Linked DNA regions of Aliamphritea hakodatensis. Each later gene encodes a partner of the first gene's protein in a complex. Links are inferred from orthologs where the notes say so. Each region holds a gene or a part of one and is shown in the gene's direction. Other genes may lie near its edges.

What was found.
Region 2: the proteins of PCI15_RS12450 (region 1) and holA are in contact, whole or in part, in a cryo-EM structure (PDB 8GIZ), measured with the Escherichia coli proteins. The link is inferred for Aliamphritea hakodatensis from one-to-one orthologs.
Region 3: the proteins of PCI15_RS12450 (region 1) and dnaX are in contact, whole or in part, in a cryo-EM structure (PDB 8GIZ), measured with the Escherichia coli proteins. The link is inferred for Aliamphritea hakodatensis from one-to-one orthologs.
Region 4: the proteins of PCI15_RS12450 (region 1) and dnaN are in contact, whole or in part, in a cryo-EM structure (PDB 8GIZ), measured with the Escherichia coli proteins. The link is inferred for Aliamphritea hakodatensis from one-to-one orthologs.

What each region holds. Positions count from the first base shown.
Region 1 is NZ_AP025281.1:2,695,978-2,700,745, reverse strand. The notes cover bases 1,255-4,027. They hold PCI15_RS12450 (DNA polymerase III subunit delta'), read left to right. Parts: upstream 1,255-2,022; coding sequence 2,023-3,033; downstream 3,034-4,027. Other genes in these bases: PCI15_RS12440 (TatD family hydrolase), read left to right, coding at 3,613-4,027; PCI15_RS12445 (PilZ domain-containing protein), read left to right, coding at 3,150-3,500; tmk (dTMP kinase), read left to right, coding at 1,354-1,998; mltG (endolytic transglycosylase MltG), read left to right, coding at 1,255-1,340. Outside these bases: pabC (aminodeoxychorismate lyase), read left to right, coding at 1-277; more of mltG, read left to right, coding at 294-1,254; more of PCI15_RS12440, read left to right, coding at 4,028-4,389; PCI15_RS12435 (LysR family transcriptional regulator), read right to left, coding at 4,412-4,768. UniProt on the Escherichia coli protein: Part of the beta sliding clamp loading complex, which hydrolyzes ATP to load the beta clamp onto primed DNA to form the DNA replication pre-initiation complex.
Region 2 is NZ_AP025281.1:1,039,397-1,044,215, reverse strand. Bases 1,269-4,092 are described here. They hold holA (DNA polymerase III subunit delta), read left to right. Parts: upstream 1,269-2,079; coding sequence 2,080-3,105; downstream 3,106-4,092. Other genes in these bases: dsdA (D-serine ammonia-lyase), read right to left, coding at 3,110-4,092; PCI15_RS04720 (LPS-assembly lipoprotein LptE), read left to right, coding at 1,549-2,073; leuS (leucine--tRNA ligase), read left to right, coding at 1,269-1,526. Outside these bases: more of leuS, read left to right, coding at 1-1,268; more of dsdA, read right to left, coding at 4,093-4,426; PCI15_RS04705 (LysR family transcriptional regulator), read left to right, coding at 4,561-4,819. UniProt on the Escherichia coli protein: Part of the beta sliding clamp loading complex, which hydrolyzes ATP to load the beta clamp onto primed DNA to form the DNA replication pre-initiation complex.
Region 3 is NZ_AP025281.1:1,421,024-1,425,918, forward strand. The notes cover bases 1,274-4,173. They hold dnaX (DNA polymerase III subunit gamma/tau), read left to right. Parts: upstream 1,274-1,611; coding sequence 1,612-3,735; downstream 3,736-4,173. Other genes in these bases: PCI15_RS06480 (sensor domain-containing diguanylate cyclase), read left to right, coding at 1,274-1,423; PCI15_RS06490 (YbaB/EbfC family nucleoid-associated protein), read left to right, coding at 3,808-4,134; recR (recombination mediator RecR), read left to right, coding at 4,144-4,173. In the rest of the region: more of PCI15_RS06480, read left to right, coding at 1-1,273; more of recR, read left to right, coding at 4,174-4,743; rnd (ribonuclease D), read left to right, coding at 4,767-4,895. UniProt on the Escherichia coli protein: Part of the beta sliding clamp loading complex, which hydrolyzes ATP to load the beta clamp onto primed DNA to form the DNA replication pre-initiation complex.
Region 4 is NZ_AP025281.1:1,263-6,030, forward strand. The notes cover bases 1-2,773. They hold dnaN (DNA polymerase III subunit beta), read left to right. Parts: upstream 1-721; coding sequence 722-1,825; downstream 1,826-2,773. Other genes in these bases: dnaA (chromosomal replication initiator protein DnaA), read left to right, coding at 1-655; recF (DNA replication/repair protein RecF), read left to right, coding at 1,909-2,773. In the rest of the region: more of recF, read left to right, coding at 2,774-3,012; gyrB (DNA topoisomerase (ATP-hydrolyzing) subunit B), read left to right, coding at 3,009-4,768. UniProt on the Escherichia coli protein: Confers DNA tethering and processivity to DNA polymerases and other proteins. Acts as a clamp, forming a ring around DNA (a reaction catalyzed by the clamp-loading complex) which diffuses in an ATP-independent manner freely and bidirectionally along dsDNA.

The sequences.
Region 1 (4,768 bases):
ACGTAACGGTGAGTTGTTCACGCCTGATCTGACTTACTGCGGAATTGACGGCATTATCCGTCAGCGACTGATTGAGCGGGTACGGGAATTAAAGATTAAGGTCAGTGTGGGCCGTTATCAGCCGGCCGATCTGCTGGATGCAGATGAGGTCTTTATGACCAACAGCGTTATTGGCCTCTGGCCAGTCACTGAATGTATATCAGCGGGTTTGCAGCAGCGCTGGCAGATCGGTACCCTAAGCCGTCAGCTGAGCCGGTGGCTGGCGGAACAGCAATAATAACAACGGGAAGTATATGTTACGTAAAATCGCCTTTTCATTTCTGTTAACGCTGGCGGTGGTCGCCCTGGCGCTTTATTTTGGCTGGCGTTCACTTAATGGTTATCTGGATGAGCCTTTACAGCTTGATGAGCCGGAGATCGTGCTGGTTAAGTCCGGCAGCAGCTTTCCGCGGGTAGGGCGTGAGCTTGCCGAGCGGGGCTTGTTGTCGAAACCTGACTGGATGGCGTTTTATGTGCGTATGCAAAAGGTCGGGCATTTACTGAAAGCCGGCGAATATCAGATTGAACCGGGTGTCACGCCGAGACAGCTGGTTGCACAACTGGTGGAAGGTAAAAGTATTTCTTACCGCTTTACGCTGATAGAAGGCTCAACATTTAAGCAGATGCGTCAGCGTTTAGCCGAAAGTGATGTGCTGGTACACGAAACCGATGGGATGAGTGACGGAGAACTGATGGCCGCTTTAGGGCTTGAAGGTCAGCATCCTGAAGGGCGTTTTCTGGCAAATACTTATCAGTTTCAGCGGGGGATGACTGATCTGGACCTGTTACGCAGAGCCCATCAGCTGCAGAAAAAAGTGCTGACTGAAGAGTGGCAGGCACGGGCAGAAAAGTTTGAAAGCAAGGTTTTACCCTATAAAGACCCGTATGAAGCGCTGATTATGGCGTCCATCGTGGAGAAGGAAACCGGTCTGAGTGCTGAGCGTCCGGTGATTGCCGGGGTGTTTGTGCGTCGTATGCAGATCGGGATGCGCCTGCAGACGGATCCGACAGTCATTTATGGTATGGGGGATAAATATAAAGGTAATATCCGCCGTAAAGATTTGCGTACCCCTACACCTTATAACACCTATACAATTCCCGGGTTGCCACCGACGCCGATCGCCATGGTAGGCCGTGAAGCCATTAAAGCTGCGCTGCATCCGGAAGGTAAAAAGTGGCTGTATTTTGTTGCTAAGGGAGATGGCAGTCATCAGTTCTCCGCGACCCTTAAGCAGCACAATAAAGCGGTACGTGAATATCAGTTAAAGCGTAAAGCGTCATACCGTTCCGCACCTGAATAACCAAAGGAAGTATATGAGTGATCGTCAGGGGTGTTTTATTACACTCGAAGGTACAGAGGGCGTAGGTAAATCGACCAATCTGGCATTTATTGAAAGCATGCTGGCTGAGGCTGGTATCAGCTTTGCCCTGACCCGTGAGCCGGGCGGTACGCCTCTGGCAGAGGAGCTGCGGGAGATGTTGCTGTCGCCCCGTGAAGAGGCGGTTGCTGATGATGCTGAGTTACTGATGGTTTTTGCTGCCCGTGCGCAGCACTTGCAGACAGTGATTAAGCCTGCATTGCAGTCCGGGCAGTGGGTACTGTGTGACCGCTTTACTGATGCGACCTTTGCTTATCAGGGCGGTGGCCGGGGGCTGGATCAGAGTCTGATTCTTGACCTTGAGCAGCGTGTTCAGAAGGGGCTGCAGCCGGATCTTACCCTGTTGCTTGATGTGCCGGTTGAAATTGGCCTTGCCCGTGCAGCTAAGCGTGGTGCGTTGGACCGTTTCGAGCAGGAGCAAATTGGCTTTTTTGAGCGGGTGCGTGCTGCTTATCTGCAGCGGGCTGCTGATGATCCTCAGCGGTTTGCTGTTATTGACGCCTCCGTCTCACTGGCTGAGGTTCAGGCGCAGATCTGCAAGGTGATGGGTGTGTTTCTTGAGCAGCATCCGACGGCTTAACAGATAATTTCACAGGAATTTCAAATGAGTGAAGAGCTCTGGCAAGATCATCCGGTAGTGCTGCCCTGGCTTAAGGAGCGCTGGCAGTATCTGTGCAACCTTAAGCAGCAGGGTCGGTTACCTCATGCGCTGATGGTGAATGGCCCAAGGGGAATCGGTAAAGCCTGTTTTGCGCTGGCAACCGCCAATTATCTGTTATGCAAATCGCCAAAACATGATGCGGCATGTGGTCATTGCCGCAGCTGCGAACTGGCGCAGAGCAGCGGCCACCCTGACCTGTTTCATTTGCAGCCTGATGAGCCGGGTAAGCCCATCAAGGTTGATCAGATCCGTGAGCTGACCGAGTTTATCTATTCCACAGCCCAGCAGGGTGGCTATCGGGTGGTCATCGTTGACCCGGCAGAAAGCATGAACGTCAATGCGGCCAATGCGCTGTTAAAAATGCTGGAAGAGCCGGGTAAGGATACTGTGCTCCTGTTGGTTACCCACCGTTCCGGTCAGGTGATGCCAACCATTAAAAGCCGCTGTCAGCGCGTTGACTGCGTGGCGCCGGACGGAGTAATGGCCGCTCAGTGGCTGGGTACTCAGTTGGCGATGGACACGCAGGATGCTGAGCAACTGTTACGCATTGCGCATAATTCACCTTTGCAGGCCATGGCTTACAAACAGCAGGATTATCTGGGATTGCGAAGCAAGGTATTGGCTGGCCTGGCGGATATACTGAAAAACCGCCGCAGCACCATTGAAGTGGCGCAAGCTCTGCATAAGGAAGATCTGGAGTTAATTCTGGCCTGGCTTTACGGGTTGGTGAATGACATTGCCCGGCTTGCGGCGGGGCAGGAAAATACTGAATTGCTGCGGCATAAGGATGTTCAGAATATGCTACTGGCGGTTTCCCGCCGGGCAGACCCGCAACGCCTGTTTTCGTTTGCAGATGAAGTGCATGAAGCACGTAAGTCTGTAATGTTCCGGTTAAATCCCAATAAACAGCTGTTACTGGAAAAGCTTCTGTTCGGCTGGCAGAGCCTGCGTTAATCTTTAATCTTGGCGGCCAATGCAGTAAGCTGTGAGCACAATGGCTGGCTGTTGTATATCAGCATCAGACAGGACAGTATCTGCGTAAGTATATAGATCAGGGAGGCTCCGGCCAGATGTCAGTAATTCCTCGTATGAGCCATGGCATATTGTCATTAGCGATTAACACGAAAGAGGATCTGTACAAGGCGTACATGCCATATATCGTTAATGGCGGCCTGTTTATTCCCACTCCGCGTACGTATCAGTTAGGGGAAGAAGTGTTTATGCTTCTGACCCTGATGGAAGAAGGTGACAAGATTCCCGTGACAGGAAAAGTTGTCTGGGTAACGCCCCGTGCAGCCCAGGGGGGTCGTATTCCCGGTATCGGTATTCAGTTATCACAGGAAGATTCAACCCTGGTGCGAAAGATCGAAACTTACCTGACAGGTGCGCTGAACTCCGGACGGCGTACCGATACGATGTAGAGCAGCCCGGCTGCTACTGATATCTGCGTTCAAAGCATGCTTCTGCTGCTTACTTTTTGTGTCTTTTGTCTTACAATGCCGGCACTTTTTTCCCATGTTGTGATCAGGTCCGATGTTTGTAGATTCCCATTGCCATTTAGATAAACTGGATTTCTCCTCTGGCGATACCCTTTCCCGTGTACTGACGAGTGCTGCAGAGCGTCAGGTCAGCAAAATGTTGTGTGTCAGCGTTGATATGCAGAGCTTTACGCCGATGTATGAGCAGATTGCCGGGCTTGATCAGGTATATGCTTCGGTAGGTGTTCATCCACTGAATACCGCTGAAACACCGGTCTCTGTTGATGAGTTGCTGGCCAAAACAGAACTGCCGAAGATCATTGCGCTTGGGGAAACCGGGCTGGATTATTTTTATCAGCAGGATACTGTTGAAATCCAGCAGCAAAGCTTCATTAATCATCTGGATGCGGCGAAGGTCTGTAAGCTTCCGGTCATAGTGCATACCCGGGATGCCCGTCAGGATACGCTGGACATTCTCAGACACCATGCCGATTTTGAAGTGGGCGGTGTTTTACACTGCTTCACGGAAAGCTGGGATATGGGACGGCAGGCGCTGGATATGAATTACCTCTTGTCGTTCTCCGGTATCATCACGTTCAAAAATGCTGCCGAATTGCGTGAAGTGGTGAAACAGACGCCGCTGGATAAGATGCTGATTGAAACTGATTCACCCTATCTGGCACCGGTGCCTTACCGGGGTAAGCAAAATGAACCGGCTTATGTTGCTGAAGTGGCGCAGTGCATTGCTGATATTAAAGGCCTGCGCGCAGAAGATGTGGCGCGTATTACTACCGATAACTTCCACCGGTTGTTTAACCGGGCGGCTGACTGATTCTGCTTTCTGTGCCGGCGGTTCAGCCGGCATTTCTTCCTGAAATATGCTGTTGCAGAATATCCTGCATAGCTCTTCCGGCGTTGCTCAGTGCCTGGTTTTTTGACCAGGCTAGCAGGCACTGACGCTGCAGCCCCGGGTTGCTGATCGGTACATTGCGCACATCCGGCGGCAGTGCGATGCCTTCAGGCATCACGGTGTATCCGAGACCCCGTCGTACCAGTTCAAGCTGAATCTGCATTGATTCAGCCTCTATCACGGTATTCAGTTGCAGGTTGTGCCGGAATGCTTCCCGTTCCAGCAGGGCGCGCAGACCGTGAGGGCGGTTAGGCAATATCTGTGGCAGTGTCAGCGCCTTGCTGAGGGTGATCTCACTGCT
Region 2 (4,819 bases), 1.7 Mb from region 1 along the record:
AGCAGGTTATTCGCCCGGCAGATGACAGCGCCGAATACGACCTGAGCAGCGAAGCCTATACCGAAAAAGGTATTCTGGTGAATTCCGGCGACTTCGATGATCTGGACTTTGACATGGCATTCAAAGCGATCTCATCTGAGCTGCAATCCAAAGGCAAGGGCAAGGTTACGATCAACTACCGTCTGCGCGACTGGGGTGTTTCCCGTCAGCGCTACTGGGGTACACCGATCCCAATCATCAACTGCAACAGCTGTGGTCCTGTACCGGTTCCGGAAGATCAGTTACCGGTTGTACTGCCAACTGACGTTGAGTTCGACGGTGTCGGCTCGCCGATCAAGAAGATGGACAGCTTCATTCAGACAACCTGCCCTAAATGTGGCGGCGATGCTGAACGTGAAACGGATACTTTCGATACCTTTATGGAATCGTCCTGGTACTACGCCCGTTACGCCTGCCGTAACGCCGACACCATGCTGAACCCGGAACAGGCCAACTACTGGCTGCCGGTTAACCAGTACATTGGCGGTATCGAACACGCCATTCTGCACCTGCTGTACTCACGTTTCTTCCACAAGCTGATGCGTGATGAAGGCCTGGTCAACTCCGACGAGCCGTTCGAGCGCCTGCTGTGTCAGGGCATGGTTCTGGCTGAGACCTACTTCCGTGAAGACGAAAAAGGTGCCAAAGACTGGATCTCCCCGCAGGATGTGACTGTCGAACGTGACGAGAAAGGCCGCATTACTCAGGCGATCCACACAGAAGACGGCCTGCCGGTTGAATCCGCAGGCATGGGTAAGATGTCCAAGTCCAAGAACAACGGTATCGATCCGCAAATGATGATCGATAAGTACGGTGCCGATACCGTCCGCCTGTTCATGATGTTTGCAGCACCGCCGGAACAGTCGCTGGAATGGTCTGATTCAGGTGTGGAAGGTGCACACCGCTTCATGCGCCGCCTGTGGAAACTGGTCTTCGACCACCTGCAAATGCCGGGTGAAGCGGTTGCCCTGGACCCTGAAGCACTGAATGATGCGCAGAAAGCCCTGCGTCTGAAAACCCATGAAACCATTAAGAAAGTCGGTGATGATATTGAGCGTCGTCAGACCTTCAATACCGCCATTGCCGCGGTTATGGAACTGTGCAACGCCATCAGCAAGTTTGTTGATGCCAGCGATCAGGGCCGTGCGGTCAGCCATGAAGCGCTGTCTGCAGCGGTTAAACTGCTGTCGCCGATCACGCCGCACATTACCCATGAGCTGTGGAACAAGCTGGGTTATGCCGAAAATCTGCTGGACTCTCCATGGCCTGAATTCGACGAATCGGCCATGGTTCGCAGCAGCATCCAGATGGTTGTTCAGGTGAACGGTAAGGTACGTGCCAAAATTCAGGTTCCGGCTGACGCGGATGAAAGCATTGTCCTGCACACGGCACTGGCAGATGACTCTGTTCAGAAGCACATGGCAGATAAGACAATCCGTAAGCAGATCGTTGTACCTAACAAACTGGTCAACATTGTCGTTGGTTAAACCGGCCCAAAAGGAATTAAGCATGACCCACCAGAGCCCACGGACATTTTCGCTGCACAGGTTTTTTGCGATCACCGTTATGGCACTCTTTCTGAGTGCCTGTGGTTTTCAGCTGAAGGGCATCATCAGCCTTGATGAAAGCCTTAAGCTGGCGGTTATCAATAAAACCGGCAGGGAAAACTATTCGGTGTTTCGTCCGCTGGAACGTAACCTGAAGGCGAACGACGTGAAACTGGTGGGCAATATTGAAGCCAACTACCGGATTAACCTGCTGGAAGAACGTCAGGAACGCAGAACTTCAACCATCAGCTCCAGCAACAGTGTTGATGAGTATGAACTGCGCACCACCATCACCTTCGAAATTCTCGACCGGAATAACGAAATCGTGGTGGCGCCGCAAACCCTGCGCCTTGACCGTACTTACGATTACGATGCGAACGCGCAAACCGCCAGTGACGCAGAAGAATCCCAGCTGCGCACTGAAATGTCTGAACGTCTGGCTGACCAGATCGTTCGGATTTACAGCGCCATCAAACCAGCGCAGTAATTCGCCATGAAGGCCAAGCCGGAACAACTTGCCAGCCAGCTTAAGGGCGCACCGCTACCGGTTTATCTGGTGACCGGTGACGAACCACTGCTGATTGAAGAAAGTTGTGACCTCCTGCGTCAGTATCTGGTTGATCAGGGTTTCTCGGAACGGGAAACCCTGCACGCCGAAGCTAATTTCAAATGGACCTACCTGCTGGAATGCGCCAACGCCCTGTCACTTTTCGCTGAAAAGAAAATTATCGAACTGCGCTTAGGGGGCAGCAAGCCCAATAAGCAAGCCAGTGAAATTCTCCGTGAATATCTCGCCAACCCGGCACCGGACAACGTCCTGCTGATCATCGCTGATAAGCTCGACGGTGCGGCGCAGAAAAGCGCCTGGTTTAAAGCCATCGACAAAACCGGCATGATCGTTCAGATCTGGCCGGTAGAAGCGCAGCAGTTACCCGGCTGGCTGAATAACCGGGCAAAGCAGATTGGCCTGACCCTCGACCGGGATGCCGTCCAGCTGCTGTGCGAGCGGGTGGAAGGCAACTTGCTGGCAGCTAAGCAGGAACTGGATAAGCTTAACCTGCTCTACCCCGGACAAACACTGGACGCCGATCAGGTGATCGACAGCGTGTCCGACAGCTCCCGCTACGATATCTATGGTCTGGTAGACGCCGCCCTGCTGCAACAGACCGCCCGCTGTAACAAGATCATTCAGGTACTGCGTCAGGAAGGCACCGAAGCGCCGGTCGCCCTGTGGGCCATCAGCCGTGAAGTGCGCACCCTGCTGACCGTTCAGCAGGGCCTGGCTCAGGGCCAGCAATACGAGGCTATCTGCCAGAAAGAACGTATCTGGGGTAAGCGCAAAGGCCAGCTGCAGGCTGCTGCCCGCCGCATTGCTCCGCAGGCACTGCAGCAGATGCTCAGCCAGTGCATGACGGTTGACCAGCAAATCAAGGGCGCACCGGGTGATGCCTGGTTAACCCTTAACAGCATTGTGCTGCGCCTCAGCGGCATCGAGCTGGGGCTGGCTGAGATCCACTGATCTGCTATACGCCGGCAATCACCCGGGCTTTATCCAGATAACGCCCGTACTCTTGCTCAGGTACAAAACTCCCCCCGGTCAGCCAGGCGATATGGGTGGCATTTTTCATCAGCCCTTCCAACTTATGCGCCTGCAGATACGCCCTGCCAGCCTCCCCTGTCAGCACTTCCGGTCCCAGGCAACCAATCGCGGCAGACGGCTCTACCTCGGTATCCGCGAACTGCTTTAGCCGGTAAAGCTGCCGGTATAAAGACGCGTCCGGTGCCGTATACACTCCGGAAATCAGATTACGGGTCGCGTCACACACCCACTGGGAAGCGGTCCCTACCGCCAGTCCGTCGGCCTCGGTATCAATGCTCAGCCCAAATTCGCTCACGCTGACAGGCGCATCACCTGCATTTCCAGCCATACCCAGTAACATGCAGGGCGCCTGTACCGGCTCAGCAAAAAAACAGTGCACATAGCGGCCAAACAGCATCTTCAGGCCAAAAGCTATACCACCCGGCGCACCGCCAACTCCCGCTGGCAAATATACAAACAGAGGGTGCTCAGCATCCACCCTGACCCCGGCGGCCTGTAACTGGGATTCCAGCCGCAGCGCGGCGACGGCATAACCCATAAACAGATGAGGCGAACGTTCATCATCAACAAAGTATCCGTAAGGGTCGGCTTCAGCAGCGGCACGGCCGGCGGCCACTGCGGCACCGTAATCCGCCTGATGCTCAATCACTTTCACGCCCCGGTCAGTCAGGCGCTGCTTCTTCCAGTCTTTGGCATCCGCAGACATATGCACTTCGGCTTTGAAACCCAGCGCCGCACTCATGATGCCAATGCTCAGCCCCAGATTGCCGGTACTGCCCACTGAAACCCTGTAGCGGGAAAAGACCTCCTTAGCAGCGGCATTGTTCAGGGCCCTGTAATCCCCTTCAGCATCCAGCAACCCTTCCTGCCGGGCCAGCGCTTCCGCGAAGCACAGTACTTCATGAATGCCGCCCCGGGCTTTAATCGAACCGGCCACCGGCAACTGATGATCCGCTTTCAGGAATAACCGGCCTTCGCAGCCCTTTGTAAATTCAGTGCCAAACGGCTGTGTATCCGTCAGGCCTGACTCGATCAGACCGCCACTGGCCTGTAACTCAGGAAACAGGATTGCCAGCAAGGGGGCAAAGCGCTGTAGCCTAGCTTCTGCCTCATAAAGTGCATCAACCTCAGGCGCTGCCAGAATCGCCCGATCCTGCAGATACTGCGGGTTTAACCATAACTGTGGTGTAGCTGCACGTAAGTGATCCTGCTGTTCAGCGGTCAGATTCAGTGATGACACAATCTCTCTCCCGTATTCCCATTCAGGTGAATGGCTTTAGTAATACTCATCAACAGGCTGTATCCTGAATACAAAGCGCGCTATAAACAAACGATACCTTTTAAATACCCCTTTAGAAAAACTACAGGCAATCTATGACAGACTTACATCCCCGGATATTTACCACCCTGGTGTACTTTTCCGCCTGTGCCCGCCATCTGAGTTTTACCGCCGCCGCCCGGGAACTGCACATCACCACCGGAGCCGTCAGTCAGCAAATCCGCAAGCTGGAAACCCAGTTGGGGTTACAACTGTTTACCCGTCAGCCGGACGGTATCCGGCTAACGTCTGCCGGTGCAATGCTGCAACAGGTCACTGATCAGGCAGTCAGCCGGATCAGTGGAGCCATTCACG
Region 3 (4,895 bases), 1.3 Mb from region 1 along the record:
AAAAGTTCTCGGTGATTCGGATATAACGTACGACCAGTTAAGTTACGTCGAAAATCATGCAGACCGGCCTGAAATTAAAACAGCACTGCAAGACGGTAAGGGAATCTCCGGGCGGTATAGCAGGACCCTGGATACGAATATGCTTTACGTGGCCGTGCGCTCCAATGAAGCGCACTATACCGATAAAAATTCACATCTTGCCCATCCGATTATTTCCCGGGTTGCCCGGTCGCAAGAGTCTGTTGAAGATGCCTTGCATGAACTCCGGGAGACCTTGGTATTCACCGGCGGAGTAAGCCTGATTGCTGTTCTGATTCTGGGTGTGCTAGCCGCCCGGGTGATGAACAAAGCTGTTCAGGCAGAGCATCATTTGCTGGAAAAACGGGTGGATGACCGGACCGCTGAAATTAAAATGTTACAAACTCTGGGGGGGTTGCTGAACGCTTGTACAACGCTGGAAGAGGCCGGGGAGGTGATGACCAGTGTTATCCCCAGGTTATTGCCTGAATTCCGGGGCAGTATTTCGATTATCAAGTCTTCCCGTAACCGGCTGGACCGGATTACGGAATGGGGCGGCGAATGGCCCGGGGCAGAACGCTTTGCACCTGGTGAGTGCTGGGCGCTTCGTAAAGGTCATCAGCATTTTTCAGTGGAACACGGGATAGAAACTTACTGTCGTCACTGGGTGGATACCCCTGAGGAGCAACAGAGTCTGTGTGTTCCGCTCCTGGCGCAGGGGGAAACTATCGGTATTCTGCATTTTGTCATGTCTCTGGATACCGATACAGAGCATTATCAGGGAATGTGGAGTGCGATATCAGAGCAAATTGGCCTGACGCTGGCCAATATTCAGTTGCGTGACAGCCTGAGGGAGCAGGCGATCCGCGATCCGCTTACCGGGTTGTTCAACCGCCGTTATATGCTGGAGGCGTTGGATCAGGCTCATAGCAGGGCTGAGCGTACCGGCAGTGAAATAGCTGTCATGATGATCGACCTTGATCATTTTAAGCTTTTTAATGATAACTTTGGTCATGATGCCGGTGATCATGTCCTTAAGGCAGTGTCGCAGGCGTTAAAAGATTCTCTCCGGCAGGAGGATATTGCCTGTCGTTACGGTGGCGAGGAGTTCTGTATTGTATGTCCGTCTACCGGCGCACAGCAGGCAGAACAGATCGCGGCACGGATCTGCAAGGCTGTCAGGCAGCTTGAGCTGAGTATCAATCAGCTGTCACTGGGTACGGTGACAACCTCTGTTGGCATTGCGGTATACCCACAACATGCCGCATCAATGGACGATGCGATCAGGCTGGCAGACGAAGCCCTCTATATGGCGAAGCAAAATGGTCGCGACCGGGCCGAGGTGGCTGTGCTGAGTGGCACTGAGTGCCGTGAAAAGCTGACTGAGCCTGTGGAAAGTGTCTGATAAGCCTCAGTAATGGTTTTCAGGCATCAGGTGAATGGAGAGGGGATCTGTCTGATGAAAGTTTTTGCTGATTATTCCCGGGCTTAAGCTGGCACTGTCGGGCGGTTATCGTTAGCATGTGAGCTTATTTATTTGTACTGCTTAATTTAAGCCTGTTTCTGGGCTTACCGGATAAGAATCATCACATCATGAGTTATCAGGTCCTGGCGCGAAAATGGCGCCCCGCAACATTTCAGGAGATGGTTGGTCAGGAGCACGTGCTTAAGGCACTGGTGAACGCTCTCGACGATGATCGTCTGCATCATGCCTACCTGTTTACAGGCACTCGCGGGGTGGGCAAAACCTCGATAGCGCGGTTATTTGCCAAGTCACTGAACTGTGCCAATGGTGTTTCTTCTTCTCCCTGTGGTAAATGCGCACCCTGTCAGGAAATCAGCGAAGGCCGTTTTGTTGACCTGATTGAGGTGGATGCGGCGTCACGTACCAAGGTTGAAGATACCCGTGAGCTGCTGGAAAACGTTCAGTACGCGCCGACCCACGGTCGCTACAAAGTTTACCTCATCGATGAGGTGCACATGTTGTCGACCCATTCTTTCAATGCGCTGCTGAAGACGCTGGAAGAACCGCCTCCCCACGTTAAGTTTCTTTTAGCAACGACTGACCCACAGAAGTTGCCGGTGACGATTCTGTCCCGCTGTTTGCAGTTCAATCTGAAGAACATGATTCCCGAGCGGATCGTTGATCACCTTCGGCATGTACTGACTCAGGAATCCATTAAATTTGAAGAGCCGGCGCTGTGGTTGCTGGCCCGCTCAGCTGATGGCTCCATGCGGGACGCCATGAGTCTGACGGATCAGGCGATTGCATTTGGTGCCGGTGAGATTAATGAAGCAGATGCCCGTTCTATGCTGGGCACTATTGATCAGCGCCTGGTGTACCGTTTGCTTGACAGCCTGGTGGCGCAAAACGCCAAAGATATGCTGGCGACGGTCAGTGATCTGGCGCAGTTTTCCCCGGATTACAATACGGTTTTGGGAGATCTGATCAGTCTGTTGCACCGGATAGCTCTGGGGCAGGTGATGCCGGATGCCGTTGATAATGGTATGGGAGACCGCGATCAGGTGCTTGAACTGGCACGCCAGCTATCTGCTGAAGACGTGCAGTTATATTATCAGGTCGCTTTGCTGGGCCGTAAAGATTTGCCCTATGTGCCGGATGCCCGTGAAGGGTTGGAAATGGTCATGTTACGGATGCTGGCGTTCCGTCCGGCATCTGCACCGCCGCGAAGCGGTGATAAGCCGCAATCAGTGTCGGCTGTTTCTGACGGCGGGGCTGAACCGTCGGAAGATGCTCAGAGCAGCCCGCCACCGGCCGCTCAGGCGGTTGCGCCTGCGCCTGAAAATGTACCTGCACCGGCGACGGAACAGGCATCTGAACCCGTGACGCCTCCTCCGGCAGCGCCCGTTGCAGCACCTTCTGAAGTTTCGGTCGTCGCCGCACAATCTGAAGTATCAGCCGGGCTGTCTCAGCCGGTTGCACAGGCGCCTGCTGCACCTATACAGCCGTCTGTACAGGCCGCCGCGCCGGCAGTTGCTGAGCCAGCTCCGCAGCCGGTTGCCGAAAGTGCTCCGGTTGCCCGCGAGCCGGTTGCTGCTCAAGTTCCGGAACATGATGTACCGCCGTGGGAAGAGCCGCCGGCTTATGATGAGTCGTATTTTTCAGGTGCACCGCAGGAGGCGTCTGAACCGTCAAAAAAGCCTGAAGAGGTGAAGCAGCCATCGGCAGCGATGGCTCAGGATACGGCTGTGGCTGAACACCCGGCACCGGCAGTGATGACAGCGCCGACGAATGTCGCGGACGGTTATATTGCTGAGCCTGTGGCGGAAGAAATCTCCCGGCAACTGGCTGAGCTGGATGTATCTCAGTGGGTGCTGCTGGTGGATGCGTTGGGGCTGGCAGGGATGACGTACATGATTGCCGCCAATACCTCACTTGAGGCTGTCAGTGATGGAGTGTTCAGATTCCACTATGCTGATGAACAGAGAAATATTCTCAATGAGGTTCACACTGACCGCATTTCTGCAGCGCTGAGCGATTATTTTCAGCAACCACTTCAGGTAGAATTCGAACTGGGAATCTTTAGCCGGGAGACGCCGAGCCTGTATCGTTCGCGCAAAAAGTCAGAGCGACTGGCTCAGGCCGTGACCGCGATTGAAACCGATGCAACGGTGCAGGCTATTATTGAGCGTTTTGGCGGGCGGATTGATATTTCCTCCGTTGAGCCTATTGATGCTCCGGTAACGCTGCATTAATTCAGACATTACAGTTTTGCTTAGCCGGCACCTGTGTTGCTGGCGACAGATATATAAATATCGAGGTTTATTATGATGAAAGGTGGAATGGGCAACCTGATGAAGCAGGCCCAGAAAATGCAGGAAGAACTGCAAAAAGCCCAGGAAGAAGTCGCCAAAGCGGAAGTCAACGGTGAGTCAGGTGCCGGTATGGTGAAGATCGTCATGAATGGCCGTCATGATGTAAAGCGCGTTGATATTGACGACAGCCTGATGACAGAAGATAAAGAAATTCTGGAAGACCTGATTGCCGCGGCAGTAAATGATGCGGTGCGCAAAGTCGAGTCTGCCAGCCAGGAGCGTATGGCCAAAGTAACCGGTGGTATGGGTATGCCGCCAGGCTTCAATATGCCGTTCTAAGGGGCGTTTATGTCATTCAGTCCCTTGATTCAGTCGCTGGTTGAGGCATTTCGCTGCTTGCCCGGCGTCGGACCGAAAACCGCTCAGCGTATGGCGTTTCATATGCTGGAGCGTGACCGGGAAGGTGGTATTAAACTGTCTGAAACCTTACAGCTGGCCATTGAAAACGTGGGCCGCTGTAGCCGGTGCCGGACATTATCTGAGCACGAGCTGTGCGATATCTGCGACGACAGTAGCCGTGACCGTTCGAAGCTGTGTATTCTGGAAACGCCGGTGGATGTGCTGGCTGTCGAGCAGACCGGCGGTTTTAACGGTCAGTATTTTGTGCTGATGGGGCATTTGTCCCCGATTGACGGAATCGGCCCTCAGGATCTGGGGCTTGATGTGTTGCTTCAGCAGATTGACGGTGCCGGCATTGAAGAAATTATACTGGCAACCAATCCGACGGTTGAAGGCGAAGCAACCGCTCACTATATCGCCGAGCAGGTTAAAGATATGGGGATAAAAGTCACCCGTATTGCTCACGGGGTGCCGGTGGGCGGCGAGCTTGAATTTGTTGATGGTGGCACGCTGGCGCATGCGCTGGCCGGTCGCCGTTCACTTCTCTGAAATGCCTTTTGCAGGAACTGTTTATGAATGCTGAAAGTGCAGCATCTTACGATTATTTAGCGCTTGAAGAGGCTGCCAAAACACCGGTCTGGGTGCGCACCGATGACGCGCTGGCAGAATGCTGCCGGCACTGGCTGACACTGCCACTCATT
Region 4 (4,768 bases), 2.7 Mb from region 1 along the record:
TTTCCATACCTTCAATGCCCTGTTAGAGGGTGGTCAGCAAATGATCCTGACCAGCGACCGGTATCCGAAAGAGATCAACGGCGTTGAAGAACGGCTGAAGTCCCGCTTCGGCTGGGGATTAACCGTTGCGATTGAGCCGCCGGAACTGGAAACCCGGGTGGCCATTCTGATGAAGAAAGCCGAAGAAGCGCAGGTCCGTCTGCCGGATGATGCCGCATTCTTCCTGGCTCAAAAGATTCGTTCCAATGTGCGTGAGCTGGAGGGTGCCCTGAAGCGGGTCATCGCCAACGCGCACTTCACCGGCAACGCCATTACCACGCCGTTTATTAAAGAATCCCTGAAAGACTTGCTGGCATTGCAAGACAAACAGGTTAGTATAGATAACATCCAACGCGTGGTTGCCGAGTACTATAAGATTAAGGTGTCTGACCTGCTGTCCAAACGTCGCAGCCGCTCAGTTGCAAGGCCCCGCCAGGTGGCAATGAGTCTGTCCAAGGAACTGACCAATCACAGCCTGCCTGAGATTGGTGATGCTTTCGGTGGACGTGATCATACAACCATTTTGCATGGTTGCCGCAAGGTGGCAGAATTGCGCGAGAGCGATACGGATATAAGAGAGGATTATCAGAACCTGTTACGTCACTTAACGGCGTAGTTTGCAGATTGCGACCTTTGCTCACTACAACGTGCAAGGTCTCTGATTAATGAAGGGTAGGAAAACATGAAGTTTGTTATTTCTAGAGAAGCGCTGATCAAGCCATTGCAGCTGGTTGCCGGTGTCGTTGAGCGTCGCCAGACGTTGCCAGTGCTTTCAAACATTCTGTTGGTCGCCGAAGGCAACCAGTTGTCGATGACAGGTACAGACCTGGAAGTGGAACTGGTTGGCCGGGTTGAGCTGGAAGAGCCGGCTGAAGCAGGGTCTATTACCGTGCCGGCCCGTAAGCTGATGGACATCTGTAAGTCACTGCCGGACAGCGCCATTATCGAGCTGACGCTGACCGGTCAGAAGATGGTGATCAAGGCTGGCCGCAGCCGCTTTACACTGTCTACCCTGCCTGCTGCTGAATTCCCGAATGTGGAAGACAGCCCCGAAGCATTCGAGCTGACGGTATCCCAGAGCCAGGTACGCCATCTGATCGATCAGACCGGCTTCTCCATGGCGCAGCAGGACGTCCGTTACTACCTGAACGGTATGCTGCTGGAAGTGAACGATAATACCCTGCGTGCGGTATCCACCGATGGCCACCGTCTGGCCACCAGTGTGACTGACGTTGAAACCAACAGCACCTCACCGCATCAGTTCATCGTACCCCGTAAAGGTATTCTGGAACTGGCCCGTCTGTTACAGGGCGGTGACGAAGAAGTACGCCTGGTTGTGGGGGCTAATCACATCCGTGCCCATGCCGGTGATTTTACCTTCACTTCCAAGCTGGTTGACGGCAAGTTCCCGGATTATCAGCGCGTTATTCCTCAGGGTGGCGACAAGTTCATGCTGGGCACCCGGCAGGAACTGCGTCAGGTATTCAGCCGTATCGCGATCCTGTCGAATGAGAAATACCGCGGTGTACGCCTGTCCCTGACCAGTGGTTACCTGCAGGTCATGGCGAATAACCCGGAACAGGAAGAAGCGGAAGAAACCGTTGCAGTGGATTACGATGGTGACAGCCTGGAAATCGGCTTTAACGTTAACTACCTGCTGGATGTACTGTCGATTGTGAACTCTGAAGTGGTTCGCTTTACGTTGTCTGACTCTAACAGCAGTGCGCTGGTTGAAGGTCTGGACGACGGCGGTTCCCTGTTCGTTGTTATGCCAATGCGTATGTAATTCCTCACGCCCGCCGGCACCGTTTTGTGACGGCGGGCGTGAGTCCTCCCTTTAATGTCTGAGATCACCTGCCCTTCGCGTCTATGCCCTTAACTACTCTCAGGGTGCAGCAGGTACGCAACCTCGCTGACATCAGCTTCACCCCTTCTGCACATATCAACATTATCCACGGTGCCAATGGCAGCGGTAAAAGTAGCCTGCTGGAAGCCATTCATATACTGGGCCTGACCCGTTCATTCCGGACCAACAAGCTGCGTCATCTGATCCGCAGTGGTACGGATCAGTGTCTGGTGTTTGCTGAAGTGGATGCGATGGCAACGGGAACATCTCAACCATTAGGCGTGGAGCGCAGCCTGGAAGGCGCCAGCCGCATGCGTTATGCCGGTGCAGACATTGATTTAACCACCCTCGCTGAGCTGTTACCGATTCAGGTCATTAACTCTGAAACCTTCCAGATTCTGGAAGGCAGCCCGGCAATCCGGCGGGCATTTATCGATTGGGGCGTGTTTCATACGGATCCGCTGTTTATTCGTCTGTGGCGAGGCTTTAAAAGAGTCTTAAAACAGCGTAATTCTTTGCTGAAATATGGTAAAATCGATCCTTCAATGCGCCAGATATGGGACCGTGAGTTAGTCACCTATTCTGAGCAGCTGAACCACCTGAGGGAAGACTATCTGGCGCTGCTCAAACCTGAGTTCGATCAGGTACTTGCAGGCCTGCTGCCAAACCTCGAAATAGAGTTGGGATTCAGCTGCGGCTGGGATCAGAAACGCGGTCTGGATGCCGTGCTGGCCGATAATTTAGTGCGGGACCGGAAACAGGGTTTTACCAGTGCCGGGCCGCAGCGGGCTGACCTGAGGGTTAAGGCCGACGGACATAATGCTGCAGAACGGCTTTCCCGGGGCCAGAAGAAGATTGTTGTCAGCGCATTAAAGCTGGCACAGGGTGCATTATTTTATAAGCTCAACAGCCGGGCCTGTGTTTATCTGATTGATGATTTACCGTCCGAACTGGACGAGCAGCACAGCCGGTTGTTTTGCAGCTACTTAGAAAAAACCAGTAATCAGTGTTTTATCACCTGTGTGGATAAAACAACATTGAGCGAGTTTTGGTCTCAGGAGACTCAGGTGAGTTTCCATGAGATACACCAGGGTGAATTAGTCACCCAGCATCAGGAGAGTTTATGAGCGGCGAAAATCAGGATTACGATTCTTCCAGTATTAAGGTCTTAAAGGGCCTTGATGCGGTTCGCAAGCGCCCGGGTATGTATATCGGCGATACCGATGACGGTAGCGGCCTGCACCACATGGTGTTTGAAATCGTGGATAACTCCATCGATGAAGCACTGGCCGGCTACTGCAGTGAAATCAAGGTCATTATCCATGCTGATGAGAGCGTCAGTGTATCGGATAACGGCCGGGGTATTCCGACAGATATCCACGAAGAAGAAGGTGTTTCTGCCGCTGAAGTTATCATGACCGTGCTGCACGCCGGTGGTAAGTTTGATGACAACTCTTATAAGGTATCCGGTGGCCTGCACGGTGTAGGTGTATCCGTTGTAAACGCCCTGTCTTCCAAGCTGAAGCTGACCATCCGCCGTAACGGTGACGTGCATGAACAAACTTACCGTCACGGTGAGCCTGACGAGCCGCTGAAGGTTGTTGGCCAGACAGACACATCAGGTACGCTGTGCCGTTTCTGGCCATCTGAAGACACCTTCAAGAACATCGAATTCAAATTTGACCTGCTGGCCAAGCGTTTACGTGAGCTGTCGTTCCTGAACTCCGGCGTGGCTATTCGTCTGATAGACGAGCGTTCCGGTGATGAAGAACTGTTTGCCTATGAAGGCGGTCTGGGATCCTTCGTTGAATTCCTGAATAACAACAAGTCTCCGATCAACAAAATGTTCCACTTTAACACCACCCATGAAAACGGTGTGGGTGTGGAAGTGGCCATGCAGTGGAATGACAGTTTCCAGGAAAGCATTCACTGCTTTACCAACAACATTCCACAGCGTGATGGCGGTACTCACTTATCGGGTTTCCGTACTGCGCTGACCCGTGGTCTGAACACCTACATTGAAAGCGAAAAGCTGAACAAAACCGGCAAAACCAGCACCACTGGTGATGACTGCCGTGAAGGTCTGACGGCCATTATCTCGGTTAAAGTGCCAGATCCGAAGTTCTCTTCTCAGACCAAGGACAAACTGGTTTCATCCGAGGTGAAAACCGCGGTTGAGCAGGCAATGTATGAACTGCTGAACGACTTCCTGCAGGAAAACCCGCAGGACGCCAAAGCCGTTGTTACCAAGATGATCGATGCGGCCCGGGCCCGTGAAGCGGCGCGTAAAGCCCGTGAAATGACCCGCCGTAAAGGTGCACTGGATATCGCCGGCCTGCCCGGAAAACTGGCGGACTGCCAGGAAAAAGACCCGGCACTGTCTGAAATTTACCTGGTGGAGGGTGACTCCGCTGGCGGATCAGCCAAGCAGGGCCGTAACCGTAAAACCCAGGCCATTCTGCCGCTGAAGGGTAAAATCCTGAACGTTGAGAAGGCCCGTTTTGACAAGATGCTGACCTCTGCCGAAGTCGGTACCCTGATCACTGCACTGGGTACGGGTATTGGTCGGGAAGAATTCAGCGCCGATAAGCTGCGTTATCACCAGATTATCATCATGACCGATGCCGACGTGGATGGTTCGCACATCCGTACCCTGCTGCTGACTTTCTTCTTCCGTCAGATGCCTGAGATCATTGAGCGTGGCCATGTCTATATTGCCCAGCCGCCGCTGTATAAGATCAAAAAAGGTAAGCAGGAACAGTACCTTAAAGACGACGATGCACTGGATAACTATCTCTTGCAGGGCGCGATGGACGGTGCTTCTATGCACGTTAACGCCGATGCGCCGGGCATTACCGGCACCGCACTGGAAGACATCGTATC